Regions from separate parts of the Sutcliffiella horikoshii genome, predicted to be linked through region 3. Evidence: a T-box and tRNA genes for the amino acid it is inferred to sense, from the RefSeq annotation. Region 3 holds a T-box; the other regions hold tRNA genes.
The links. The T-box of region 3 lies ahead of pheS (phenylalanine--tRNA ligase subunit alpha). A T-box ahead of a tRNA ligase gene usually reads a tRNA of that ligase, here a tRNA-Phe.
Positions count from the first base shown of each region.

Region 1 (9,472 bases), 2.1 Mb from region 3:
CTAGATAGAAATCACCTTCAAAGTTCTTCACTTCAAAAAGGTACACCCTATCCGCTCCAATCACAAGTGAGTCGATTTGAAACAAACTGCCTCCATACTCGAGCAGCAGATCATTCACTACAATCCACTCGCCATCCAAGGCAGAGAACCATTTATCAAATAGAACCTCTCCCCGATAACCTTTTTCCAAGTTCCAAAAGCGACTTTCATCCACTAAGCCCCCGCGCGCCTTCAGCATCCTTAATAACTTCAGCTCACTAGGCTCCTTACGCTCTTTCAACACTAAGACCATCCACAACACTCCCATCATAAATATAGTAAAAAGCAGGCAAACCTAATTACCTACTTTTAATCCAAAACCCAATACTCACTCGTTCCACCATGAACCTGCAGAAACATCTCGCTAATCGCCGCAAGCATTTCTTCACATTCCCCACTTTCCATGGAAGGCTTGAAATACACAACATGCAACGCAGAAGTAGTGCTCTCCTCTGAGACGGCCGTCCTGCGACTATCGACAAAAGGACTTCCAAACGGACCTGCCTCGTCACTCGTGTGAAGCATATTAGTTAACTTAATTTCTCGTCCATTTAACCCTTCATAGCTTACAGTCTCGTCACCCACCGAAATCCTTACATCGCCGGTAATCTTATCAGCATCATAGATTCCTAAAGGTATTTCATATTTCATAGAAAAAAAGTTATTCAAATCGACAGCTGAATTGAACGGTTGTAGGAATTGTCCTTTTTTCACCCTACGGTACAACGCCTCGACAGATGGACGATACCTAGATGGATCTGTCCCTGTTTCCTTGAATACAGAACGCCACTCGGCCACCCCGGGAATATCTTTCATATCCTTATCTTCTAAATCCAAGTGAAGTGATTCTTGGAAAAGGCGGATTCTGCCTTTTAACATCTGTGGAGAGGAACCAACTGTAATATCTTTATAAAAAATGATACCGAACTTCCCAGCTACATTTTCAGCAACCAAAACCCTCATCTAGCCCACCCTTTCTTTTCATTATTATGGTAATTGTATCATATAACTTGTTCGATACTCCCTTCAAGATTTTTGATTCAAAATGGATATAATTAGATATATCAAACAAAATGATCCTTCTTAAAAATATGTTAAAATATAGGTTGGCTAAAAAAACAATAAAGGAGGTGTTCACATTGAATGAGGAAAAATTAAAAGAAGAAGTAATCGCCTATAGTAAACAAATAGGCATTGATAAGATTGGATTTGCCAGCGCCGGAATCTTCACTGGTCTAAAAGAAAGACTAATCACTCAACAGGAGCTCAACTATCAATCAGGATTCGAGGAACCTGATATAGAAAAACGCACTAACCCTGAGCTCATAGTACCCAAAGCGAAAAGCATCATTGCTATTGCTCTTGCCTATCCTTCCAAAATGAAAGACGCACCAAGAAGCACTAGGGAAGAGCGACGCGGGATATTTTGCCGTGCATCTTGGGGAGTCGATTACCACGATATTTTACGTGAGAAACTCAGCTTGCTAGAAGCATTTATAAAAGAAAAACGTCCAGACGCTCTAATGAAATTGATGGTAGATACCGGTGAGCTTAGTGACAGGGCGGTTGCTGAACGTGCAGGTATCGGATGGAGCGGAAAAAACTGTGCCATTATAACGCCTGAATTTGGTTCCTATGTGTATTTAGGAGAAATGATTACTACATTACCCTTTGAACCAGATACACCACTAGAAGACAACTGTGGGACCTGTAATAAATGTGTGGAAGTCTGTCCTACAGGTGCACTCGTTCAAGGTGGACAACTCGATTCCAATAAATGCATTGCATTCCTAACACAAACAAAAGGCTTCCTTGCCGAAGAATATCGCACCAAATTAGGGAACAGGCTATATGGTTGTGATACTTGCCAGACAGTGTGTCCTGAAAATAAAGGCAAAAACTTTCATCTTCACCCTGAAATGGAGCCCGATCCTGAAATTGTAAAACCGAAACTAAAACCTCTTTTGACCATCTCCAACAGAGAATTTAAAGAGAACTTTGGTAAGATCTCTGGATCCTGGCGTGGGAAAAAACCGATACAGCGAAACGCCATTATTGCGCTAGCTCATTACAAAGATACTTCGTCTATTCCTGATCTCCTAAGTCTATTAAAAAATGATCCTCGTCCGGTAATAAGAGGAACAGCAGCCTGGGCAGTAGGAAAAATAGGTGATAAGCAAGCTTTAGAATCACTGCAAAATTATAAAGCAACGGAAAAAGATCCTGAAGTGTTAAAAGAACTTGAAAAAGGAATTGGCATGCTAACTGAATAGAATCAACAACACGTTTAAAAGCCACAGAGCACCAGTTGCCCTGTGGCTTTTATTAATTGATAAAAAAGCTGAACTTTCAAAGACGCAAAAAAGACCCCAACCAAAGGTCAGAGTCTTGATAAGTTATGTATGGAGCGGGTGATGGGAATCGAACCCACGACATCAGCTTGGAAGGCTGAGGTTTTACCATTAAACTACACCCGCGATTGGTACCGGTGGCCGGGGTCGAACCGGCACTCCAGAGGAACACGATTTTGAGTCGTGCGCGTCTGCCAATTCCGCCACACCGGCATACTCAATCATAATTATTCAAATGGTGCCGAGGACCGGAATCGAACCGGTACGGTAGTCACCTACCGCAGGATTTTAAGTCCTGTGCGTCTGCCAGTTCCGCCACCCCGGCTTGTCTCGTATATATGAATAACTATTTTAATAAAATTGGAGGTGGCAACCGGATTTGAACCGGTGATAAAGGTTTTGCAGACCTTGGCCTTACCACTTGGCTATGCCACCTGAAATATTTGGAGCGGAAGACGGGATTCGAACCCGCGACCCCCACCTTGGCAAGGTGGTGTTCTACCACTGAACTACTTCCGCAAAAATGGCTGGGCTAGCTGGATTCGAACCAACGCATGTCGCAGTCAAAGTGCGATGCCTTACCGCTTGGCTATAGCCCAATAAAACTGGAAATAAAAACGACTCAATCTTTTATATAAGTCGATAAAATAAAATATGGGGCGACTGATGGGAATCGAACCCACGAATGCCTGAACCACAATCAGGTGCGTTAACCACTTCGCCACAGCCGCCATAATTTTTATAAAATTGGCAGGGGCAGTAGGAATCGAACCCACACCGGAGGTTTTGGAGACCTCTGTTCTACCGTTAAACTATGCCCCTATGATGCAATTTGTTACTTTTTATTTTAAAAGAAATGGTGGAGGGGGGCAGATTCGAACTGCCGAACCCGAAGGAGCGGATTTACAGTCCGCCGCGTTTAGCCACTTCGCTACCCCTCCATATTTCTGGTGCCGGCGATAGGAGTCGAACCCACGACCTACTGATTACAAGTCAGTTGCTCTACCAACTGAGCTACACCGGCATTATATGGTGATTTTTTCACTTTGGTGAAAAAATCATGGTGGCTCGGGACGGAATCGAACCGCCGACACATGGATTTTCAGTCCATTGCTCTACCAACTGAGCTACCGAGCCTAATTCTATTTTCAAAGAAAATGGCGGTCCCGACCGGGATCGAACCGGCGATCTCCTGCGTGACAGGCAGGCATGTTAACCGCTACACCACGGGACCATTTGGTTGCGGGGACAGGATTTGAACCTGCGACCTTCGGGTTATGAGCCCGACGAGCTACCGAACTGCTCCACCCCGCGATAATATAAAGAATGTTAGAAAACTAATGGTGGAGGATGACGGGATCGAACCGCCGACCCTCTGCTTGTAAGGCAGATGCTCTCCCAGCTGAGCTAATCCTCCTATGTATGGACACTCATTGTAAATGTCTCGGAAAAACTTTGGTGACCCGTACGGGATTCGAACCCGTGTTACCGCCGTGAAAGGGCGGTGTCTTAACCGCTTGACCAACGGGCCAAAGATAATGGCGGAGAGCAAGGGATTTGAACCCTTGAGACGGCGTTGACCGTCTACACGATTTCCAATCGTGCTCCTTCGGCCACTCGGACAGCTCTCCATATTATTGGCTCCACCAGTAGGATTCGAACCTACGACCCTTCGGTTAACAGCCGAATGCTCTACCGCTGAGCTATGGTGGATTAATACCAGCCTGGCAACGTCCTACTCTCACAGGGGGAGATCCCCCAACTACCATCGGCGCTGAAGAGCTTAACTTCCGTGTTCGGTATGGGAACGGGTGTGACCTCTTCGCCATCATTACCAGACAAATATTATTATAATATATCTTTGAAGAAAATCAAGATGTTTTTTCATCTTTTTTTGTTCCTTCAAAACTAGATAATGTGTTCCTATCAAGATATTCATATCGTTCACTTATTTCGATACTTATTTGGGTTAAGTCCTCGATCGATTAGTATTCGTCAGCTGCACATGTCACCATGCTTCCACCTCGAACCTATCTACCTGATCATCTTTCAGGGATCTTACTTGCCGAAGCAAAAGGAAATCTCATCTTGAGGGGGGCTTCATGCTTAGATGCTTTCAGCACTTATCCCGTCCGCACGTAGCTACCCAGCTATGCCTTTGGCAAGACAACTGGTACACCAGCGGTGCGTCCATCCCGGTCCTCTCGTACTAAGGACAGCTCCTCTCAAATTTCCTGCGCCCACGACGGATAGGGACCGAACTGTCTCACGACGTTCTGAACCCAGCTCGCGTACCGCTTTAATGGGCGAACAGCCCAACCCTTGGGACCGACTACAGCCCCAGGATGCGATGAGCCGACATCGAGGTGCCAAACCTCCCCGTCGATGTGGACTCTTGGGGGAGATAAGCCTGTTATCCCCGGGGTAGCTTTTATCCGTTGAGCGATGGCCCTTCCATGCGGAACCACCGGATCACTAAGCCCGACTTTCGTCCCTGCTCGACTTGTAGGTCTCGCAGTCAAGCTCCCTTGTGCCTTTACACTCTGCGAATGATTTCCAACCATTCTGAGGGAACCTTTGGGCGCCTCCGTTACTCTTTAGGAGGCGACCGCCCCAGTCAAACTGCCCACCTGACACTGTCTCCCAGCCCGATAAGGGCTGCGGGTTAGAATTTCAATACAGCCAGGGTAGTATCCCACCGACGCCTCCACCGAAGCTAGCGCTCCGGCTTCTCAGGCTCCTACCTATCCTGTACAAGCTGTACCAAAATTCAATATCAGGCTACAGTAAAGCTCCACGGGGTCTTTCCGTCCTGTCGCGGGTAACCTGCATCTTCACAGGTACTATAATTTCACCGAGTCTCTGGTTGAGACAGTGCCCAGATCGTTACGCCTTTCGTGCGGGTCGGAACTTACCCGACAAGGAATTTCGCTACCTTAGGACCGTTATAGTTACGGCCGCCGTTTACTGGGGCTTCGGTTCAAAGCTTCGCTTGCGCTAACCTCTCCCCTTAACCTTCCAGCACCGGGCAGGCGTCAGCCCCTATACTTCGCCTTACGGCTTCGCAGAGACCTGTGTTTTTGCTAAACAGTCGCCTGGGCCTATTCACTGCGGCTCTCTCGGGCTTTAACACCCTAACAGAGCACCCCTTCTCCCGAAGTTACGGGGTCATTTTGCCGAGTTCCTTAACCAGAGTTCTCTCGCTCACCTTAGGATTCTCTCCTCGCCTACCTGTGTCGGTTTGCGGTACGGGCACCATACTCCTCGCTAGAGGCTTTTCTTGGCAGTGTGAAATCAGGAACTTCGGTACTATATTTCCCTCGCTATCACAGCTCAGCCTTAATGAGAAGCGGATTTGCCTACTTCTCAGCCTTACTGCTTAGACGCGCATATCCAACAGCGCGCTTACCCTATCCTTCTGCGTCCCCCCATTGCTCAAACGGAGTGGAGGTGGTACAGGAATATCAACCTGTTATCCATCGCCTACGCCTTTCGGCCTCGGCTTAGGTCCCGACTAACCCTGAGCGGACGAGCCTTCCTCAGGAAACCTTAGGCATTCGGTGGAAGGGATTCTCACCCTTCTTTCGCTACTCATACCGGCATTCTCACTTCTAAGCGCTCCACCAGTCCTTACGGTCTAGCTTCAACGCCCTTAGAACGCTCTCCTACCACTGTTCGTAAGAACAGTCCGCAGCTTCGGTGATACGTTTAGCCCCGGTACATTTTCGGCGCAGAGTCACTCGACCAGTGAGCTATTACGCACTCTTTAAATGGTGGCTGCTTCTAAGCCAACATCCTGGTTGTCTAAGCAACTCCACATCCTTTTCCACTTAACGTATACTTGGGGACCTTAGCTGGCGGTCTGGGCTGTTTCCCTCTTGACTACGGATCTTATCACTCGCAGTCTGACTCCCATGGATAAGTCTTTGGCATTCGGAGTTTGACTGAATTCGGTAATCCGATGAGGACCCCTAGTCCAATCAGTGCTCTACCTCCAAGACTCTAACACATGAGGCTAGCCCTAAAGCTATTTCGGAGAGAACCAGCTATCTCCAGGTTCGATTGGCATTTCACCCCTACCCACACCTCATCCGCTCACTTTTCAACGTGAGTCGGTTCGGGCCTCCATTCAGTGTTACCTGAACTTCACCCTGGACATGGGTAGATCACCTGGTTTCGGGTCTACGACCACGTACTCATGCGCCCTATTCAGACTCGCTTTCGCTACGGCTCCGTCTCATCGACTTAACCTTGCACGTAATCGTAACTCGCCGGTTCATTCTACAAAAGGCACGCTATCACCCATTAACGGGCTCTAACTACTTGTAGGCACACGGTTTCAGGATCTATTTCACTCCCCTTCCGGGGTGCTTTTCACCTTTCCCTCACGGTACTGGTTCACTATCGGTCACTAGGGAGTATTTAGCCTTGGGAGATGGTCCTCCCTGCTTCCGACGGGATTTCTCGTGTCCCGCCGTACTCAGGATCCACTCAGGAGGGAACGAAGTTTCAACTACAGGGTTTTTACCTTCTATGACGGACCTTTCCAGATCGCTTCATTTACCCCGTTCCTTTGTAACTCCATGTTGAGTGTCCTACAACCCCAAGAGGCAAGCCTCTTGGTTTGGGCTAATTCCGTTTCGCTCGCCGCTACTCAGGAAATCGCGTTTGCTTTCTCTTCCTCCGGGTACTAAGATGTTTCAGTTCCCCGGGTCTGCCTTCCTTACCCTATGTATTCAGATAAGGATACTGCTCCATTACGAGCAGTGGGTTTCCCCATTCGGAAATCTCCGGATCAAAGCTTACTTACAGCTCCCCGAAGCATATCGGTGTTAGTCCCGTCCTTCATCGGCTCCTAGTGCCAAGGCATCCACCGTGCGCCCTTAATAACTTAACCGTTGACCAATATGGTCATGTGTCGATATCAGCGATGATATCTATAAAGAAAATTACTAAGATGAACGATATTTTGTGAATATCTTGATATTAGTTACATTATCTAGTTTTCAAGGAACAACAGAGATAAATCGAATGATTTATCTGCGACAATTCATAAGAACTGTCATTATTGAGAGAATGCTCTCTCAAAACTAAACAAAACAACAAGCGTACATTCCTTAGAAAGGAGGTGATCCAGCCGCACCTTCCGATACGGCTACCTTGTTACGACTTCACCCCAATCATCTGTCCCACCTTAGGCGGCTGGCTCCAAAAGGTTACCCCACCGACTTCGGGTGTTACAAACTCTCGTGGTGTGACGGGCGGTGTGTACAAGGCCCGGGAACGTATTCACCGCGGCATGCTGATCCGCGATTACTAGCGATTCCGGCTTCATGCAGGCGAGTTGCAGCCTGCAATCCGAACTGAGAACGGTTTTATGGGATTGGCTCGACCTCGCGGTTTTGCTGCCCTTTGTACCGTCCATTGTAGCACGTGTGTAGCCCAGGTCATAAGGGGCATGATGATTTGACGTCATCCCCACCTTCCTCCGGTTTGTCACCGGCAGTCACCTTAGAGTGCCCAACTGAATGCTGGCAACTAAGATCAAGGGTTGCGCTCGTTGCGGGACTTAACCCAACATCTCACGACACGAGCTGACGACAACCATGCACCACCTGTCACTCTGTCCCCCGAAGGGGAACGTCCTATCTCTAGGAGTGTCAGAGGATGTCAAGACCTGGTAAGGTTCTTCGCGTTGCTTCGAATTAAACCACATGCTCCACCGCTTGTGCGGGCCCCCGTCAATTCCTTTGAGTTTCAGTCTTGCGACCGTACTCCCCAGGCGGAGTGCTTAATGCGTTAGCTGCAGCACTAAAGGGCGGAAACCCTCTAACACTTAGCACTCATCGTTTACGGCGTGGACTACCAGGGTATCTAATCCTGTTTGCTCCCCACGCTTTCGCGCCTCAGTGTCAGTTACAGACCAGAAAGTCGCCTTCGCCACTGGTGTTCCTCCAAATCTCTACGCATTTCACCGCTACACTTGGAATTCCACTTTCCTCTTCTGCACTCAAGTCCCCCAGTTTCCAATGACCCTCCACGGTTGAGCCGTGGGCTTTCACATCAGACTTAAAGGACCACCTGCGCGCGCTTTACGCCCAATAATTCCGGACAACGCTTGCCACCTACGTATTACCGCGGCTGCTGGCACGTAGTTAGCCGTGGCTTTCTGGTTAGGTACCGTCAAGGTGCGAGCAGTTACTCTCGCACTTGTTCTTCCCTAACAACAGAGCTTTACGACCCGAAGGCCTTCATCGCTCACGCGGCGTTGCTCCATCAGACTTTCGTCCATTGTGGAAGATTCCCTACTGCTGCCTCCCGTAGGAGTCTGGGCCGTGTCTCAGTCCCAGTGTGGCCGATCACCCTCTCAGGTCGGCTACGCATCGTCGCCTTGGTGAGCCGTTACCTCACCAACTAGCTAATGCGCCGCGGGCCCATCTGCAAGTGATAGCCGAAACCATCTTTCAATAAAGAACCAGGAGGTTCCTTATATTATCCGGTATTAGCTCCGGTTTCCCGAAGTTATCCCAGTCTTACAGGCAGGTTGCCCACGTGTTACTCACCCGTCCGCCGCTGACCTTTCAGAAGCAAGCTTTTAAAAGGTCCGCTCGACTTGCATGTATTAGGCACGCCGCCAGCGTTCGTCCTGAGCCAGGATCAAACTCTCCAATAAAGAGTCTGAGCTTTTGCTCAAAATTTGCTAGCTTGTCTTACTTAAAATCATTTTGCCAGTTCCGTAGAACCGACGTTATGACGCTGTTGTTTTGTTTAGTTTTCAAAGATCATTTCAATCAGTTTGTCGCTCAGAAGCGACTTTATTAATATAACATGTTTTGATGTTTTAAGTCAACATCTTTTTTTAATTTCTTTTTTCTCGTTGTCGCGTTTAAGCTTTTCTCTTGCGGCGACGAATAATAATATACCATGTAACAATAAACATCGTCAACACATCTTTTAAACTTTTTTAAAATAATTTTCAAATGGTCAAGAAATGCTAAAGCTCCTATAGAAAACAACTATTCCAAGGAGCCTTTTAAGCATCATCCATTTTTATTATTTCTCTGGCACGACCTGATAAAGTC
Region 1 covers NZ_CP082918.1:988,047-997,518, reverse strand. The annotation lists gene K7887_RS05235 (nuclease-related domain-containing protein) at 1-292, opposite strand, end outside; gene K7887_RS05230 (B3/B4 domain-containing protein) at 349-1,002, opposite strand; gene queG (tRNA epoxyqueuosine(34) reductase QueG) at 1,179-2,312, shown strand; tRNA gene K7887_RS05220 (tRNA-Gly) at 2,443-2,516, opposite strand; tRNA gene K7887_RS05215 (tRNA-Leu) at 2,520-2,603, opposite strand; tRNA gene K7887_RS05210 (tRNA-Leu) at 2,627-2,715, opposite strand; tRNA gene K7887_RS05205 (tRNA-Cys) at 2,752-2,825, opposite strand; tRNA gene K7887_RS05200 (tRNA-Gly) at 2,835-2,909, opposite strand; tRNA gene K7887_RS05195 (tRNA-Gln) at 2,915-2,989, opposite strand; tRNA gene K7887_RS05190 (tRNA-His) at 3,046-3,121, opposite strand; tRNA gene K7887_RS05185 (tRNA-Trp) at 3,139-3,212, opposite strand; tRNA gene K7887_RS05180 (tRNA-Tyr) at 3,248-3,331, opposite strand; tRNA gene K7887_RS05175 (tRNA-Thr) at 3,339-3,414, opposite strand; tRNA gene K7887_RS05170 (tRNA-Phe) at 3,452-3,527, opposite strand; tRNA gene K7887_RS05165 (tRNA-Asp) at 3,549-3,624, opposite strand; tRNA gene K7887_RS05160 (tRNA-Met) at 3,628-3,704, opposite strand; tRNA gene K7887_RS05155 (tRNA-Val) at 3,732-3,807, opposite strand; tRNA gene K7887_RS05150 (tRNA-Glu) at 3,847-3,921, opposite strand; tRNA gene K7887_RS05145 (tRNA-Ser) at 3,930-4,021, opposite strand; tRNA gene K7887_RS05140 (tRNA-Asn) at 4,029-4,103, opposite strand; rRNA gene rrf (5S ribosomal RNA) at 4,113-4,229, opposite strand; rRNA gene K7887_RS05130 (23S ribosomal RNA) at 4,356-7,287, opposite strand; rRNA gene K7887_RS05125 (16S ribosomal RNA) at 7,512-9,063, opposite strand; gene K7887_RS05120 (nucleotidyltransferase-like protein) at 9,444-9,472, opposite strand, start outside.
Region 1: it encodes a tRNA-Phe, which carries the amino acid that the T-box ahead of pheS (phenylalanine--tRNA ligase subunit alpha) is inferred to sense. The anticodon was not compared.

Region 2 (9,472 bases), 320 kb from region 3:
AACAAGAGAGTCTTTCACGTCTGCATATGGTGCAATAAACTGAGGAGGCTGATTTGGATTTACAGAATAGATGCGCCAGTCATATTCAAAAAGATTCAATTCACAATCCTCTTTTAGCAAATCCATATTTGCTTCCCACAAGCTCTTTACAGTTCCAACATCCTTCCAATATCCCTTAAATGGATATGCTACCAATCTCTTATTCTCTTCCAATAACAAAGGAATGACATCCTTCCCAAAGTCATGGCTGGACTCAGGGTTTCTATCATCCATTTCCAGATATTCCTTTAAGACAGACCACTTGAAAATATAGATTCCCATGGAAGCCAGATTACTCTTTGGAAGCGCCGGCTTTTCATCAAACTCTACCACTTCAAGCTTCTCGTTCGTATTCATGATTCCGAATCTGCTTGCTTCTTCCCAAGGAACTTCCACAACTGAAATGGATACATCCGCATCCTTCTTAATATGGTAATCTAGCATTTCCTCGTAATTCATTTTGTAAATATGGTCTCCAGACAGGATAAGGACATATTCAGGATCATATTGAGTGAGATAGTTGATATTCTGGTAGATGGCACTTGCTGTCCCTGTATACCACTTCACACCAGAGGATTCCGTGTAAGGAGGCAATACCGTCACCCCTCCATTTTTCCGATCCAGATCCCACGTGCTGCCAATGCCGATATAAGAGTTTAATACTAATGGTTGATATTGGGTCAGGACTCCCACTGTAGTAATTCCTGAGTTTGTGCAGTTACTTAATGCAAAATCAATGATTCTATACTTTCCTCCAAAAGGAACAGCCGGCTTTGCCAACGTTTTTGTTAACGAACTGAGCCTGCTCCCTTTTCCCCCTGCCAATAACATTGCTACACATTTATTTTTCGCCATCGCGTTATCTCTCCCCTCTAATTTTCTTCGGACGCCATATACTTACACCAAATGATGCAACATTGACCATCATATGATAGTCCTTTCCGTGATATGCTCCCTCTTCGGCACTAACTTCCTGCTCATTTATCCGGCCGCTTCCACCGAATTCTTTTGCATCAGAACTAAAAACCTCTTCATATTCTGTAAAATAAGGCACACCTATTTTAAATCCTTCATAGGAAGCTCCTGTAAAATTACAAATCACTATTAGTGTATCTGCAGGTTTTTTTCCTTTTCGGATAAAAGAAAAGACACTTTGCTCTCGGTTATCTGCATCAATCCATTCAAAACCACTCGGATCATGGTCTAGTTCATACAAAGCTTTAAACTGCTGATAAAAAGCCAACAGTTCCTTGAAGTAATGATGCATCTGTTGATGGGATTCATACTGGTTCACTAAAAACCAATCCAACTGTTCAAGGTCCTTCCATTCATCAAACTGCCCAAACTCCCCGCCCATGTAGAGGAGCTTCTTTCCTGGGTGTGTCAAGAAGAAGCCGTACAGTAAACGTAATTGAGCAAACTTATCTTCATATTCACCAGGCATTTTGTTTAACAGCGACTTCTTGCCATGAACCACTTCATCATGGGAGAAAGGCAAAATGAAATTCTCGGAAAATGCATATACGATGGAGAAAGTCACTTTATCGTGTAGATGTTTTCTTTGCTCTGGAGTAGCCTCCATATATCGCAAAATGTCATTCATCCAACCCATATTCCACTTGTAATTGAATCCCAGTCCTCCACTTGAGGTTGGAGAGGTAACTAATGGCCAATCTGTTGAATCTTCCGCAATCATAAGTGCACTGTAATCTTGTTCAAATACCGCTTCATTCAGTTTTTGCAAAAATTGTTGTGCAAAGGGGTTCGCATGCTCTTCCTTCGAATTTGGCCAATAAAGCATGTTGGCCACCGCATCCACTCTAAAGCCATCAACATGGAAATATTCCATCCAGAACAATGCATTTGATATTAAAAAGCTCCTTACTTCAGGCTTTCCTAAATCAAAGTTCGCCGTTCCCCATACTTCATTCTCCCGGTCATGATAGTTCTTATATTCAAAGACGGGAGCCCCATCAAACATATATAACCCGTGGGCATCTTTACAGAAATGTCCCGGTACCCAGTCTAATATCACACCTATGTCCTCTTGATGACATGCATCAATAAACGCCATTAACTCTTTAGGATTTCCATATCTGCTTGTCGCAGCATAATACCCCGTACCTTGATAGCCCCATGAACGGTCATATGGATGCTCCACCAATGGCAGCAATTCTATATGCGTAAAACCATGCTCCTTAATATAAGGGATTAATTCCGTGATCAACTCTATATAGGAGTAAAGTTCTCCATCATTCTTTTTCTTCCATGAACCAAGGTGCAGTTCATAAATAAACATCGGTTTTTCATAAACCAATTTTCGTTTCTTTTTCCTGCGCCAGTTTTGATCCTTCCATTTGAACCCTTCTAAGTCATATACAATGGATGCTGTATTAGGTCTTACTTCTGCATGAAAAGCAAATGGATCCGCTTTATGTAATATTTCACCGGATTGTGTAACAATCTCGTATTTATATAAGTGTCCGGATAAGTCCTCATCTATTTGGATACTCCAAACACCTTCGTTATTTAATTTCTCTAGTGGATGCACCTCTCCATTCCACTCATTAAAAGAACCCATTACGCGCACCTTCTTGGCATTAGGGGCCCACACAGTGAACCTGGTTCCTAACACTTTCTTACGATGCCGTACTAAATGAGAGCCAAAAAGCTCATAACTTTTATACAATGTTCCCTCATGAAAAAGGTGCAGCTGAAAATCCGTCGCACTCGTAGCAATCAATTTTTTCACCCTTCCATCATTCCTTATAAAAAAGAATATTGTTATACACTACTATTCTCTTTTTTATAATATTCTCCTTTATCCGACAAGTCGAAATCGTATGACATAAATCAACAATATTTAATTTTACAGATTATTATGTAATAAATAAGCAATTTAAGGAAACCGTTTTCATTGTTGCTCTGCTTGAAATTGCGGTATAACAGCATTTTTGGAAGGGTTTACATTATGAGAAGTTTCGACTAAAAATTAGGAGGAGGAATGTTGTTTTTTGTCGAAAAGTTTTTCCGTTCAACATAGTCTACAAGCATAAATGTACACGCTTACAAGAATAGATTATTTTAATATAATAATTTTACTTTTCGAAATGGGGTTTTGTTTGTCTTGCAGAAGGGTATTGTATGAGTTGAGAATATCTTAATTTATTGTTAAGATGCAAACTTACTTTTTACTTGGAATAGAAATTTCGAGGCACTTTTCGAGAGAATTTTGGACAAATAAAAAAAGCCATAGTATTTATAAAATACCACAACTTTTGATGACCCGTACGGGATTCGAACCCGTGTTACCGCCGTGAAAGGGCGGTGTCTTAACCGCTTGACCAACGGGCCAGATAATCTGGCGGAGAAGGAGGGATTTGAACCCTCGCGCCGCTTACACGACCTACACCCTTAGCAGGGGCGCCTCTTCAGCCACTTGAGTACTTCCCCAGATATGGCTCCACCAGTAGGATTCGAACCTACGACCCTTCGGTTAACAGCCGAATGCTCTACCGCTGAGCTATGGTGGAACGGTACATAAAAAAATGGTGGGCCTAAGTGGACTCGAACCACCGACCTCACGCTTATCAGGCGTGCGCTCTAACCAGCTGAGCTATAGGCCCACAAAAATGGAGCGGGTGATGGGAATCGAACCCACGACATCAGCTTGGAAGGCTGAGGTTTTACCATTAAACTACACCCGCTAAAAAGGGCGACTGATGGGAATCGAACCCACGAATGCCTGAACCACAATCAGGTGCGTTAACCACTTCGCCACAACCGCCATAATAATATTTACTTAGTAAAGATGGTGCCGGCGATAGGAGTCGAACCCACGACCTACTGATTACAAGTCAGTTGCTCTACCAACTGAGCTACACCGGCATTAAAAGATCATTAGAAAAATCAAAGTGGCTCGGGACGGAATCGAACCGCCGACACATGGATTTTCAGTCCATTGCTCTACCAACTGAGCTACCGAGCCAAACTATTAGTTAAAAATGGCGGTCCCGACCGGGATCGAACCGGCGATCTCCTGCGTGACAGGCAGGCATGTTAACCGCTACACCACGGGACCATTTGGTTGCGGGGACAGGATTTGAACCTGCGACCTTCGGGTTATGAGCCCGACGAGCTACCGGACTGCTCCACCCCGCGACAATAAGATATAAGTCTCTATACTCACCATATCATTTAAAATAATATGGCGGAGGAAGAGGGATTCGAACCCCCGCGGGCTTTGACACCCCTGTCGGTTTTCAAGACCGATCCCTTCAGCCGGACTTGGGTATTCCTCCGCGTATAGAAAGAACTGGTGGACCTTGTAGGACTCGAACCTACGACCGGACGGTTATGAGCCGTCTGCTCTAACCAGCTGAGCTAAAGGTCCTTTTTGGTAGCGGCGGAGGGGATCGAACCCCCGACCTCACGGGTATGAACCGTACGCTCTAGCCAGCTGAGCTACACCGCCAAAAAGAAAATAAAGTATTAAAGTGGAGCCTAGCGGGATCGAACCGCTGACCTCCTGCGTGCAAAGCAGGCGCTCTCCCAGCTGAGCTAAGGCCCCAAATTCTAAAAGGGATTTAATGGTCGGGAAGACAGGATTTGAACCTGCGACCCCTTGGTCCCAAACCAAGTGCTCTACCAAGCTGAGCTACTCCCCGATAATGGCGCGCCCGAGAGGACTCGAACCCCTAACCTTTTGATCCGTAGTCAAACGCTCTATCCAATTGAGCTACGGGCGCATATAGATAATAGTTGTTTTACTGCTGTAAAAAACTCTGGTGCCGAGGACCGGAATCGAACCGGTACGGTAGTCACCTACCGCAGGATTTTAAGTCCTGTGCGTCTGCCAGTTCCGCCACCCCGGCAAGTCTGTTGGAGCGGAAGACGGGATTCGAACCCGCGACCCCCACCTTGGCAAGGTGGTGTTCTACCACTGAACTACTTCCGCTAATATAAAATTACAATGCGGGTGAAGGGACTCGAACCCCCACGTCAAAGACACTAGATCCTAAGTCTAGCGCGTCTGCCAATTCCGCCACACCCGCAAGATAAATGGTGTGCCATGAAGGACTCGAACCTTCGACCCTCTGATTAAAAGTCAGATGCTCTACCGACTGAGCTAATGGCACAAAAATGGTGCCGGCGATAGGAGTCGAACCCACGACCTACTGATTACAAGTCAGTTGCTCTACCAACTGAGCTACACCGGCATAATATTGATGGTTAATTCCACTAGGTGAAAAAATATTGGTGGAGGATGACGGGATCGAACCGCCGACCCTCTGCTTGTAAGGCAGATGCTCTCCCAGCTGAGCTAATCCTCCATATAAATGCCTGGCAACGTCCTACTCTCACAGGGGGAGATCCCCCAACTACCATCGGCGCTGAAGAGCTTAACTTCCGTGTTCGGTATGGGAACGGGTGTGACCTCTTCGCCATCATTACCAGACAAATTATATTATACAAAATTGAGAAAGAAAATCAAGATGTTTTTACATCTTTCGTGTTCCTTCAAAACTAGATAATGTGTTCATATCAAGAATTCATATCGTTCACTTATTTCGATACTTATTTGGGTTAAGTCCTCGATCGATTAGTATTCGTCAGCTGCACATGTCACCATGCTTCCACCTCGAACCTATCTACCTGATCATCTTTCAGGGATCTTACTTACCGAAGTAAAAGGAAATCTCATCTTGAGGGGGGCTTCATGCTTAGATGCTTTCAGCACTTATCCCGTCCGCACGTAGCTACCCAGCTATGCCTTTGGCAAGACAACTGGTACACCAGCGGTGCGTCCATCCCGGTCCTCTCGTACTAAGGACAGCTCCTCTCAAATTTCCTGCGCCCACGACGGATAGGGACCGAACTGTCTCACGACGTTCTGAACCCAGCTCGCGTACCGCTTTAATGGGCGAACAGCCCAACCCTTGGGACCGACTACAGCCCCAGGATGCGATGAGCCGACATCGAGGTGCCAAACCTCCCCGTCGATGTGGACTCTTGGGGGAGATAAGCCTGTTATCCCCGGGGTAGCTTTTATCCGTTGAGCGATGGCCCTTCCATGCGGAACCACCGGATCACTAAGCCCGACTTTCGTCCCTGCTCGACTTGTAGGTCTCGCAGTCAAGCTCCCTTGTGCCTTTACACTCTGCGAATGATTTCCAACCATTCTGAGGGAACCTTTGGGCGCCTCCGTTACTCTTTAGGAGGCGACCGCCCCAGTCAAACTGCCCACCTGACACTGTCTCCCAGCCCGATAAGGGCTGCGGGTTAGAATTTCAATACAGCCAGGGTAGTATCCCACCGACGCCTCCACCGAAGCTAGCGCTCCGGCTTCTCAGGCTCCTACCTATCCTGTACAAGCTGTACCAAAATTCAATATCAGGCTACAGTAAAGCTCCACGGGGTCTTTCCGTCCTGTCGCGGGTAACCTGCATCTTCACAGGTACTATAATTTCACCGAGTCTCTGGTTGAGACAGTGCCCAGATCGTTACGCCTTTCGTGCGGGTCGGAACTTACCCGACAAGGAATTTCGCTACCTTAGGACCGTTATAGTTACGGCCGCCGTTTACTGGGGCTTCGGTTCAAAGCTTCGCTTGCGCTAACCTCTCCCCTTAACCTTCCAGCACCGGGCAGGCGTCAGCCCCTATACTTCGCCTTACGGCTTCGCAGAGACCTGTGTTTTTGCTAAACAGTCGCCTGGGCCTATTCACTGCGGCTCTCTCGGGCTTTAACACCCTAACAGAGCACCCCTTCTCCCGAAGTTACGGGGTCATTTTGCCGAGTTCCTTAACCAGAGTTCTCTCGCTCACCTTAGGATTCTCTCCTCGCCTACCTGTGTCGGTTTGCGGTACGGGCACCATACTCCTCGCTAGAGGCTTTTCTTGGCAGTGTGAAATCAGGAACTTCGGTACTATATTTCCCTCGCTATCACAGCTTAGCCTTAATGAGAAGCGGATTTGCCTACTTCTCAGCCTTACTGCTTAGACGCGCATATCCAACAGCGCGCTTACCCTATCCTTCTGCGTCCCCCCATTGCTCAAACGGAGTGGAGGTGGTACAGGAATATCAACCTGTTATCCATCGCCTACGCCTTTCGGCCTCGGCTTAGGTCCCGACTAACCCTGAGCGGACGAGCCTTCCTCAGGAAACCTTAGGCATTCGGTGGAAGGGATTCTCACCCTTCTTTCGCTACTCATACCGGCATTCTCACTTCTAAGCGCTCCACCAGTCCTTACGGTCTAGCTTCAACGCCCTTAGAACGCTCTCCTACCACTGTTCGTAAGAACAGTCCGCAGCTTCGGTGATACGTTTAGCCCCGGTACATTTTCGGCGCAGAGTCACTCGACCAGTGAGCTATTACGCACTCTTTAAATGGTGGCTGCTTCTAAGCCAACATCCTGGTTGTCTAAGCAACTCCACATCCTTTTCCACTTAACGTATACTTGGGGACCTTAGCTGGCGGTCTGGGCTGTTTCCCTCTTGACTACGGATCTTATCACTCGCAGTCTGACTCCCATGGATAAGTCTTTGGCATTCGGAGTTTGACTGAATTCGGTAATCCGATGAGGACCCCTAGTCCAATCAGTGCTCTACCTCCAAGACTCTAACACATGAGGCTAGCCCTAAAGCTATTTCGGAGAGAACCAGCTATCTCCAGGTTCGATTGGCATTTCACCCCTACCCACACCTCATCCGCTCACTTTTCAACGTGAGTCGGTTCGGGCCTCCATTCAGTGTTACCTGAACTTCACCCTGGACATGGGTAGATCACCTGGTTTCGGGTCTACGACCACGTACTCATGCGCCCTATTCAGACTCGCTTTCGCTACGGCTCCGTCTCATCGACTTAACCTTGCACGGGATCGTAACTCGCCGGTTCATTCTACAAAAGGCACGCTATCACCCATTAACGGGCTCTAACTACTTGTAGGCACACGGTTTCAGGATCTATTTCACTCCCCTTCCGGGGTGCTTTTCACCTTTCCCTCACGGTACTGGTTCACTATCGGTCACTAGGGAGTATTTAGCCTTGGGAGATGGTCCTCCCTGCTTCCGACGGGATTTCTCGTGTCCCGCCGTACTCAGGATCCACTCAGGAGGGAACGAAGTTTCAACTACAGGGTTTTTACCTTCTATGACGGACCTTTCCAGATCGCTTCATTTACCCCGTTCCTTTGTAACTCCATGTTGAGTGTCCTACAACCCCAAGAGGCAAGCCTCTTGGTTTGGGCTAATTCCGTTTCGCTCGCCGCTACTCAGGAAATCGCGTTTGCTTTCTCTTCCTCCGGGTACTAAGATGTTTCAGTTCCCCGGGTCTGCCTTCCATACCCTATGTATTCAGATAAGGATACTGCTCCATTACGAGCAGTGGGTTTCCCCATTCGGAAATCTCCGGATCAAAGCTTACTTACAGCTCCCCGAAGCATATCGGTGTTAGTCCCGTCCTTCATCGGCTCCTAGTGCCAAGGCATCCACCGTGCGCCCTTAATAACTTAACCGTTGACCAATATGGTCATGTGTCGATATCAGCGATGATATCTATAAAGAAAATTACTAAGATGAACGATATTTTGTGAATATCTTGATATTAGTTACATTATCTAGTTTTCAAGGAACAACAGAGATAAATCGAATGATTTATCTGCGACAATTCATAAGAACTGTCATTTTTGAGAGAATGCTCTCTCAAAACTAAACAAAACAACAAGCGTACATTCCTTAGAAAGGAGGTGATCCAGCCGCACCTTCCGATACGGCTACCTTGTTACGACTTCACCCCAATCATCTGTCCCACCTTAGGCGGCTGGCTCCAAAAGGTTACCCCACCGACTTCGGGTGTTACAAACTCTCGTGGTGTGACGGGCGGTGTGTACAAGGCCCGGGAACGTATTCACCGCGGCATGCTGATCCGCGATTACTAGCGATTCCGGCTTCATGCAGGCGAGTTGCAGCCTGCAATCCGAACTGAGAACGGTTTTATGGGATTGGCTCGACCTCGCGGTTTTGCTGCCCTTTGTACCGTCCATTGTAGCACGTGTGTAGCCCAGGTCATAAGGGGCATGATGATTTGACGTCATCCCCACCTTCCTCCGGTTTGTCACCGGCAGTCACCTTAGAGTGCCCAACTGAATGCTGGCAACTAAGATCAAGGGTTGCGCTCGTTGCGGGACTTAACCCAACATCTCACGACACGAGCTGACGACAACCATGCACCACCTGTCACTCTGTCCCCCGAAGGGGAACGTCCTATCTCTAGGAGTGTCAGAGGATGTCAAGACCTGGTAAGGTTCTTCGCGTTGCTTCGAATTAAACCACATGCTCCACCGCTTGTGCGGGCCCCCGTCAATTCCTTTGAGTTTCAGTCTTGCGACCGTACTCCCCAGGCGGAGTGCTTAATGCGTTAGCTGCAGCACTAAA
Region 2 covers NZ_CP082918.1:3,436,671-3,446,142, forward strand. The annotation lists gene K7887_RS17545 (glucose-1-phosphate adenylyltransferase) at 1-894, opposite strand, end outside; gene glgB (1,4-alpha-glucan branching enzyme) at 899-2,782, opposite strand; tRNA gene K7887_RS17555 (tRNA-Glu) at 3,322-3,393, opposite strand; tRNA gene K7887_RS17560 (tRNA-Ser) at 3,402-3,492, opposite strand; tRNA gene K7887_RS17565 (tRNA-Asn) at 3,498-3,572, opposite strand; tRNA gene K7887_RS17570 (tRNA-Ile) at 3,589-3,665, opposite strand; tRNA gene K7887_RS17575 (tRNA-Gly) at 3,673-3,746, opposite strand; tRNA gene K7887_RS17580 (tRNA-His) at 3,754-3,826, opposite strand; tRNA gene K7887_RS17585 (tRNA-Thr) at 3,852-3,927, opposite strand; tRNA gene K7887_RS17590 (tRNA-Phe) at 3,955-4,027, opposite strand; tRNA gene K7887_RS17595 (tRNA-Asp) at 4,045-4,120, opposite strand; tRNA gene K7887_RS17600 (tRNA-Met) at 4,124-4,200, opposite strand; tRNA gene K7887_RS17605 (tRNA-Ser) at 4,248-4,340, opposite strand; tRNA gene K7887_RS17610 (tRNA-Ile) at 4,356-4,432, opposite strand; tRNA gene K7887_RS17615 (tRNA-Met) at 4,437-4,513, opposite strand; tRNA gene K7887_RS17620 (tRNA-Ala) at 4,537-4,609, opposite strand; tRNA gene K7887_RS17625 (tRNA-Pro) at 4,630-4,706, opposite strand; tRNA gene K7887_RS17630 (tRNA-Arg) at 4,711-4,787, opposite strand; tRNA gene K7887_RS17635 (tRNA-Leu) at 4,825-4,913, opposite strand; tRNA gene K7887_RS17640 (tRNA-Gly) at 4,922-4,996, opposite strand; tRNA gene K7887_RS17645 (tRNA-Leu) at 5,013-5,093, opposite strand; tRNA gene K7887_RS17650 (tRNA-Lys) at 5,102-5,177, opposite strand; tRNA gene K7887_RS17655 (tRNA-Thr) at 5,183-5,258, opposite strand; tRNA gene K7887_RS17660 (tRNA-Val) at 5,297-5,372, opposite strand; rRNA gene rrf (5S ribosomal RNA) at 5,381-5,497, opposite strand; rRNA gene K7887_RS17670 (23S ribosomal RNA) at 5,622-8,553, opposite strand; rRNA gene K7887_RS17675 (16S ribosomal RNA) at 8,778-9,472, opposite strand, start outside.
Region 2: it encodes a tRNA-Phe, which carries the amino acid that the T-box ahead of pheS (phenylalanine--tRNA ligase subunit alpha) is inferred to sense. The anticodon was not compared.

Region 3 (9,472 bases):
TTGTTACTTTTAATCATCGGTTTAACATATGGTGCAGTCTATTTCTTTGTTTTCTATTTTCTTATTAGGACATTTAATTTAAAAACACCAGGTCGGGAAGATGAAGAAGATATAATAGAAGAAAAAGGAACAGGTGAAGATAAATATTCTGTAATGGCTCGTAATTTTATTTATGATATTGGTGGTAAGGAAAATATTACTACTGTTGATTACTGTACAACAAGACTCAGATTAACGATCAAGGATATGAGTAAAGTACAAGAAAATTCTTTAAAACAACATGGTGCCAAAGGGGTTATAAAAGTAAACCAAACAAACCTGCAAGTAATTGTTGGAACAGATGTTCAATTTGTAGGGGATAAAATGAAAGGATAAGACCAGTCTAGTATGGCTGGTTTTTTTATTACCATCTCCACTGAAAATGAGACTGTGACAGTATTGGCCAGGATGGATGAAGGGGCAGGTTTTCAGGGGGGACTTTCCCTCATTGAAACAGATGGCTGGCTTCTGACAAATCAGCTGGGCTCCACTTTCGCTTTTACCAGAAGAGACGAACATGCAATAATATTTATCAATGTGAAATTAGATTAAGTATTTATAAGGAGTGGTAAATGATGTTCAATAAAAAAGATAAAAATGATGATAAACGTTTTGATGAAAAGTTGGTACAAACTTCTCAACAGGGTAGCCTAATATCTATATGGGTTGATCGTCAAACAGGTGTTAATTATTTATACACATGGAGTGCGCAAGGGTGCGCACTCACCCCTTTATTAGACGAGAATGGTAAAGTAATTGTGGCACAGATAGGAGAAACTAATTAATAATTGTAGGTGCAATCCTTCATTTAAGAAGGATTGCTTTTTAAGGTTAAAAGAAAGAGGTTAACGCCACTAAGCATTAACCTCTTTCATCTTTTAAAAACTCTTTTATGGGACTTTTCCAATCAATCAAAGCATCCGGGTATTGCTTTCGTACCTCTTTTTGAATAAATTCAAAGTCATGCTTTTTCAATCCTTGCAACTTTTCGGGATTCTTCGGCCAGATGAAAATGGAAATGACCTCGAACGCTCTGTCAGTGGTCCCCAAATATTTTTCCCCTTCAAACATGACCCCTTTATAGGTCAGGAGAAAATTCTTCCTTACATTGCTTTTTTGATCAAGAAGGTAGAAATTCTTCTGTTCATGCGCAATCTCCAGCTTCCTTTTAGGATTCAGGAGGTACTTAAAAATGGAATAAATAATAAAAGCAAAAAGTGCAAGTAAAGCAAGACGAATGAGAATCATAAACATATTTGCTACTCCTTCGCAAAAATACAGATTGTGTTATAAAATACCTTATATACGGGTGTAGGTATCATAAGGTTTCATTTTTTTATAAAATTTTTAAAAAAGAAGGCGATATTTTTGAATTTACGACGTTTATACGACATGCAAAGAGAGCTTGATACAAAAATCGAATCACAACACGGGTTGAGAAAAGAGGATTTGGTTGACGAAAAAGTATTGGCTTTGCTTGTAGAGCTTGGTGAATTGGCGAATGAAACTCGCTGCTTTAAATTCTGGAGTGTGAAGCCTCCTGCTGAACGCGGAGTCATTCTTGAAGAGTATGTGGACGGGGTCCATTTTATACTATCCCTTGGATTGACCTTTGGGTACGGTCCCGAAGCTTCTAGAGGGCTTGCGGAGGAGGCAGCCTCGCTAACAGAGCAATTCAATAGAGTTTATCAGATAGTCTCTATTTTTAAAGACGATTTGTCTGAAGAAAATTATTATCTATTACTGGATTCCTATATTCAATTAGGTGAAATGCTTGGATTTGAGTGGGCGGAAGTAGAGCAGGCATACTTGGAAAAGAACCAGGTGAATCACGAAAGACAACAGCAAGGTTACTAATCCTTTTTACATTAGTAAGAGTTTTCTGTATAATAATTGTTGGATTGATATTTATTAAGGGGGTCGAAATACATGACAAAGCTAGATGAAACATTAACAATGTTGAAAGATCTAACAGATGCCAAGGGTATTCCAGGCAACGAAAAAGAACCACGCGACGTAATGAAAAAATACATAACGCCATTCGCTGATGAAGTATTCACAGACGGATTGGGAAGCTTAATCGCTAAAAAAGTCGGTAAAGCAGACGGACCAAAAGTAATGGTAGCAGGTCACTTGGACGAAGTGGGCTTCATGATTACACATATCGATGACCGCGGATTCTTACGTTTCCAAACGGTTGGCGGCTGGTGGTCCCAAGTAATGCTGGCACAACGCGTAACAATCGTAACTTCTAAAGGAGACGTTACAGGTGTGATCGGTTCTAAGCCACCACACATCCTGCCTCCAGAAGCACGCAAAAAACCGGTAGACATCAAAGACATGTTCATTGATATCGGTGCATCCAGCCGTGAAGAAGCACAAGAATGGGGAGTTCGCCCTGGCGACCAAGTTGTTCCTTACTTCGAATTCACAGTCATGAACAACGAAAAAATGCTTCTAGCAAAAGCTTGGGATAACCGTATCGGCTGCGCCATCGCGATTGATGTGTTGAAACAGTTGAAGGGTGCTGACCATCCAAACGTGGTGTACGGAGTAGGTACTGTACAGGAGGAAGTTGGCTTGCGTGGTGCAAAAACGTCTGCAAACCTGATCCAACCTGACATCGGATTCGGTGTAGACGTAGGAATTGCAGGAGATACTCCAGGAGTTACAGAAAAAGAAGCTCTAAGCAAAATGGGGAAAGGCCCGCAAATCATCCTTTATGATGCATCCATGGTCTCCCACAAAGGTTTACGCGATTTCGTTACAGGTGTAGCCGACGAAATGGAAATTCCATATCAGTTCGACTCTGTTGCAGGAGGCGGAACAGATTCCGGCGCGATTCACCTGACAGCTCAAGGTGTACCTGCACTGTCCATTACCATCGCAACACGCTACATCCACTCTCACGCAGCAATGTTGCACCGCGATGACTACGAAAACGCGGTGAAATTGATTGCAGAAGTGATCAAGAAGTTGGATGCGGATACTGTAAGTAGATTGACGTTTGATTGATAGTTTTGGAAGGTCCGCCGCTCACGTTTTGTGGGCGGTTTTTTCTTGTTTGAGGACTGGCAAGGTCAATGAAGACCTCTGTTGGATGAAAAAGCAAGGAGAGAGGTCTTGATGGAGGGTATGAAGACCTCTGTCAGGTGAAAATCCATGGAGAGAGGTCTTAATAAAAAGATGATATGCTCACTTTTAAGTAGACAGATTAAAAAAACAGCCCCTCAAAGGAGCTGCCTTAATCCAATACTATTTCAGTCCATCCTCTAAAGTTGAGAGCATTTCAGCTTTGTCCTGCTCAGAAGAATTCTCCCAAATTACTTCAAACAACACGCCTAAACCTGGAAGCATTTTTTCTTCGCCTTTATTGATGGCATCTAAGATTGTCTCTCTAAGCTGGTCTTGAGAATTTCCTTCCACATTCTGACGGATCGCATGACGTAAATTTAAATTCATCCTTATCACCTCGTAGGAAAAATAGTATCAACACATATCATGTCCAATAGATAGTTTAATTATGTGTCCAAAATGCGTATAATAGCAGTATTGAGTAGCGGAAAAGGAGAAACAAGCATTGAAACATATAGAATCCGTAAAGAATAATAAAGTGAAGCAGTGGAAAAAACTGCAGAAAAAGAAAGAACGTGAACAATCCGGAACATTTATCATTGAAGGGTTTCACTTGGTGGAAGAGGCACTGAAAGTGGACAACCTTGTGGAAGAAATCATCATTTCTGAAGACCGATCCATCCCAAAAGAATGGGATCTGAACCATGTGGAACTAATTTATGCCGTTCCGAATGTGCTAAAGGAAATAAGTGAAACAGAAACGCCTCAGGGAGTAGCAGCGATTTGCCGCATTCAAGAAGAAAATGAATACCTAATACAACCTAACCAAAAAATTCTTTTGCTCGATAATGTTCAAGACCCGGGAAATGTGGGCACAATGATAAGAACAGCGGACGCTGCCGGTATGGACATGGTTATTTTAGGAGAAGGGTGCGCTGATCTTTACAGCTCCAAAGTGATTCGCTCCACACAAGGATCGATTTTTCACCTGCCAATACTTAGAGGCGAACTCAAAAGCTACATCAAGCAGTGTAAAGAACTAAACACACCTGTTTACGGAACCTCCTTACAAAACGGTGTACCATTTCAAGAAGTTCAACCATCCAATACTTTCGCGCTGATTCTTGGCAATGAAGGAAAAGGAATGGCCCAGGAACATCTGGACATGACAGACCGGAATCTATACATCCCGATTCATGGTCAGAGCGAATCGTTGAATGTCGGCGTTGCAGCCGGAATTTTAATGTATTATTTACGTGGATAGAGTTGCATCCGGCACGTGTTTTCAATATAATATAACAATAGTTACATACTGAACAAAGCAATGAGAGAGGCAAGTAGCTCATTTCAGACCTTACCAGGGAAAAGGTGCCGCAGACTGAAAGCATCTTAAAGGAAGAATGAGTGAATATTTCACCTCTTGAGTGACACTTGGACCAGCAGCGAAAAAGCGATGCTGTAAAGGTGGACCGGTTAGATAGCCGTTATCTGGAACAGAGCGAACAAAGAGTGTTTTTCTTTTGTTAACTAGGGTGGTACCGCGAATATCTCGTCCCTTTTTGAGGGGCGAGTTTTTTTGTTTTTTTATAGGCTCTGTTAAACGCCGCTGTTGATTTACGCACTGGGCTTCGCTTTCCGAGGGGCGGTGCTTGAGCCTCCTCACTCCGTTGCGGGGTCTCAACCTACCGCTACCTCCCTCCGGAGTCTCCGCCCTGTGCTCCAATCAACAGCTGGAAATCTTAACACCCTAATCATTTGCACATTCAAAAATGAACCAAGGAGGAATAGATGTGGAACAACGATTGAAGGAATTAGAGACGCTTGCCATTGAGCAGGTAGAACAAGCACAAGACTTGAAGCAACTGAATGAAGTCCGTGTGGCGTACCTTGGAAAAAAAGGTCCGATTACGGAAATTTTAAAAGGAATGGGTAAGCTTTCAGCAGAAGAGCGTCCGAAAATGGGAGCACTGGCTAACGTCGTTCGTGGAAATGTTGCTGAGAAAATTGAAGCGAAACAAGCTGAGCTTGAAAAAGCAGAGGTAGCGAAGAAGCTTGCATCTGAAACGATTGATGTAACATTACCTGGCCGTCCGGCACCAACTGGTAATCCTCATCCCCTGACAAAAGTCATTGAAGAAATCGAAGACCTGTTCTTAGGGATGGGCTACACAATCACAGAAGGACCAGAAGTGGAAACAGATTACTACAACTTTGAAGCATTAAACCTACCGAAGGATCATCCAGCACGAGATATGCAGGATTCTTTCTACATTACAGATGAGGTGCTTTTAAGAACGCAAACTTCACCTGTTCAAGCAAGAACGATGGAAGCGAATAAGGAAAAGGGACCTATCAAAATCATCTGTCCTGGTAAAGTGTATCGCCGTGATGATGACGATGCGACTCACTCCCACCAGTTCACACAGATTGAAGGACTTGTGATTGACGAGAACATCAGCATGAGCGACCTTAAGGGTACGCTTGAAACATTTGCGAAAAAGATGTTCGGTGAAGACCGTGAAATCCGTCTCCGTCCTAGCTTCTTCCCGTTCACAGAGCCGTCTGTTGAGATTGACGTGACATGTGCGAAATGTGGAGGTAAAGGTTGCAGCATGTGTAAAGGAACTGGCTGGATTGAAATTCTTGGAGCTGGTATGGTTCATCCGCGCGTGCTTGAAATGTCCGGATATGATCCGAAAAAATATCAAGGATTTGCTTTTGGAATGGGACCTGAGCGTATTGCAATGCTTCGTTACGGCATTGACGATATCCGCCATTTCTACACGAACGATCAACGTTTTGTGAAGCAATTCAATCGAGTTTAAGAGGAGGGGAAACCATGTTAGTATCTTACAATTGGTTAAAAGATTACGTAAATATAGATGATATTTCTGCTGAAGATTTGGCAGAGAAGATTACAAGAAGCGGTATTGAAGTAGAAGGCGTGGAAGTGCTGAACGACGGTATTAAAGGTGTCGTGGTCGGTCACGTTTTAGAAAAGGAACAACATCCAAATGCGGATAAATTGAACAAATGCCAAGTGGACCTTGGAAACGGAGAGACTGTACAAATTGTCTGTGGAGCTAAGAATGTAGACAAAGGACAGAAAGTGGCAGTGGCAACAGTTGGGGCAGTGCTTCCTGGTAATTTTAAAATAAAGCGTGCTAAGCTTCGTGGCGAAGAATCCAATGGAATGATTTGTTCTCTGCAGGAATTAGGTATCGGTTCTAAGCTTGTTGCCAAAGAATTTTCTGAAGGAATTTTCGTATTCCCGAATGATGTGGAAGTTGGTACAGATGCATTAGAATACTTAAACCGCAATGACAAAGTGATGGAGCTTGGTCTTACACCAAACCGTTCTGATGCATTAAGCATGCTTGGTGTGGCTTATGAAGTTGGCGCAATCCTTGGGCGTGATGTAAAATGGCCATCTACTGAATATGAAGCAAACAGCGAAGAAGCTTCTGACTATATTTCCGTAAATGTGGACGCTTCTGAAGACAACCCGTTATATGTAGCGAAAGTAGTGAAAAACGTGAAGATCGGTCCGTCACCGCTTTGGATGCAAGCTCGTCTGATGGCAGCGGGTATCCGCCCACACAACAATGTGGTCGACATCACGAACTACATTTTACTAGAATACGGTCAACCACTGCATGCGTTCGATTATGATCGCCTTGGCAGCAAAGAAATCCTTGTACGCCGTGCCCGCAAGGATGAGAAAATAACAACGCTTGATGATGCAGAACGTACGTTAACAGAAGACCACCTTGTGATCACAAATGGCTCAGAGCCTGTTGCGCTTGCCGGTGTAATGGGTGGAGCAAATTCAGAAGTTCAATCTGACACAACGACTATCCTATTGGAGTCCGCATACTTTAACGGAGTTACTGTAAGAAAAGCTTCTAAAGACCACGGTCTTCGTAGTGAAGCAAGTGCCCGCTATGAAAAAGGAATCGATCCGAACCGTACACATGAAGCGGCAGAAAGAGCAGTTGCTCTTATGGCAGAATATGCTGGCGGTGAAGTGGTCGGCGGTTCTGTCGAAGTGAACACATTAAAAGTAGAACCAGCAGTTGTGACTACTACTGTAGAAAAGATTAATTCTGTTTTAGGTACTTCCATCACCGCTGCGGAAGTAAAAGATATTTTCACAAAGCTGCAATTTGAAGTTTCAGAAGATAATGGGAGTTTCACAGTAACCGTACCTACTCGTCGTGGGGATATCACGATTGAAGAGGATCTTGTAGAGGAAGTGGCTCGTCTTTACGGATACGACAATATTCCAACGACATTGCCTGTAAGTGCTGCAACACCTGGCGTGTTGACTGCCTATCAAGCGAAGCGTCGTAAAGTTCGCCGTTACCTTGAGGGTGCAGGTTTGATTCAAAATATCACCTACTCCCTGACAAGCGTTGAGCGCGCGAAGCAATTCGCCCTTGAAGATGGAAAAGCGATTCGCCTTGCGATGCCGATGAGTGAAGAAAGAAGTACGCTGCGACTAAGCTTAGTTCCGCACCTTCTAGAAGCGCTTCAGCACAATATCGCTCGTTCCTTGCAAGCAAATGCTGTTTATGAAATTGGTTCTGTTTTCATTGGAAAAGATGGCGAAGTGTTACCAGAAGAAAAAGAGCGACTTGCTGGTGCCTTAACAGGTCTATGGCAGCAACATCCATGGCAGGGAGAGAAAAAAGCGGTTGATTTCTTTGTAGCAAAAGGAATCTTAGAAGGCGTGTTCTCTATGCTTGGAGTGAGTGAAACGATCACTTACACTCGCTCTGAAAAAGACGGTTTGCACCCAGGACGTACTGCGGAAATCTTACTGAACGGAGAAAGCATCGGATTCATTGGTCAACTTCATCCAGAGAAATTAAATGAATTAGACCTGCCAGAAACATATGTATTCGAGCTTTCCTTAACAGCACTTCTTGGAGAAAGTATCGGAGAAATCCAATACGAAGCAATTCCACGCTTCCCATCGATCAGCCGCGATATCGCGCTTGTAGTGGATCGTGAAACTCCAGCAGGTGAACTAGAAGCAGTCATCAAGACGACAGGTGGCTCCTTACTAAAAGAAGTACAGGTATTTGACGTGTACGAGGGCGACAAAATCGACTCATCGAAAAAATCAGTCGCTTTTGCCTTACGTTACTACCACCCAGAACACACACTAACGGACGAAGAAGTAACAAAAGTCCACACAAAAGTGCTTCAAGCAGTCGAAGAAAAATTCGAAGCTGTATTAAGAAGCTAATATAGATGAAAAAGGGATTCCAGCCGGGATCCCTTTTTTCTGGTTTAACTGAAAATGCAAACCCCTAGTTGATCGCAGTGAAAGGCGCGCAGACTTCCGCGGGAGGAAGGGACAGGGGAGACCCCGCAGGCTTGCCGAGGAGGCTCCCGGACCGCCCGCAGAAAAGCGAAGCGCCTGTAACGGAAATCAACCGTTAATGCAAAAACTAGGTATTTCGAAGGATTTATAAGAACGTGTGTTCTGTTTTTCTGATAGAATGGTATAATAGAGTGGACAGTATAATAGGAACGGGTGGTGCGGTGAATCCCTGTGGAGAACGGGGGTGACCGTATGAGCGACATGCAGCTTTTCCTCACATCAGGACTATTCCTCTTTGCGTTTGTAAATCTAGTAATCGTGCTAATAAAAGAAATGACAAAAAAATAACCCACCCGTGACTTCTAATTCGCTGTTAGGCAGTCGGGTGAGTTACTTATTACGTTCGACTCCACAGTAGCCGTGCTTCTGCGGAACTTATACTGTTAAGTCAAAGTGCGTCCAACACTTTGGCTTCTTCAATCATGTGTATACACAAATTATAGCACAAGACAACCAACTGTAAACGAACTTTCCATTGGTAAAGTTATCTGACCAGCTTTTTTGCCTTCAACGTGTTGGCAAAATGCACTTTCGCCACTTTGTTCAAAAATTCTTCTCCATGCTTTTCAATCACCCTTGCAGCCGCAGAATCCACTTTTGAACCCGCACCTTTTGGTATCGTGATACCTGCAAGTTCGCTAAGCTTATCCATCTCTTTCAAGAAAGAATACCTCGCAATGATGGACGCAGCTGCCACTGATAGATGAAGGCCTTCTGCTTTTGTATGAAAATAAACATTTTCACGGACAATATTCTTCTGTTGAGCCACATGGCGATAGTAGATCCCAGATTCCGCAAACTGGTCAATCAATATGGCATCAGGTTTCTCTGGAGCGATCTTATCTAAAACATGTTGCAAGGCTTTATTATGCAGCAAAGCCTTGATTTTCCCCTGACTCATTCCACTCTGTTGCAGTTCATTATATTTTTCATTATGTAAAACTAATAGGCTGTAAGGAACATGCG
Region 3 covers NZ_CP082918.1:3,117,818-3,127,289, reverse strand. The annotation lists gene nagE (N-acetylglucosamine-specific PTS transporter subunit IIBC) at 1-375, shown strand, start outside; gene K7887_RS16080 (hypothetical protein) at 388-591, shown strand; gene K7887_RS16075 (DUF6440 family protein) at 612-824, shown strand; gene K7887_RS16070 (hypothetical protein) at 901-1,293, opposite strand; gene K7887_RS16065 (dUTP diphosphatase) at 1,408-1,896, shown strand; gene K7887_RS16060 (M42 family metallopeptidase) at 1,969-3,054, shown strand; gene sspI (small acid-soluble spore protein SspI) at 3,295-3,501, opposite strand; gene K7887_RS16050 (TrmH family RNA methyltransferase) at 3,620-4,378, shown strand; T-box leader at 4,430-4,674, shown strand; gene pheS (phenylalanine--tRNA ligase subunit alpha) at 4,905-5,939, shown strand; gene pheT (phenylalanine--tRNA ligase subunit beta) at 5,954-8,368, shown strand; gene rnhC (ribonuclease HIII) at 8,991-9,472, opposite strand, start outside.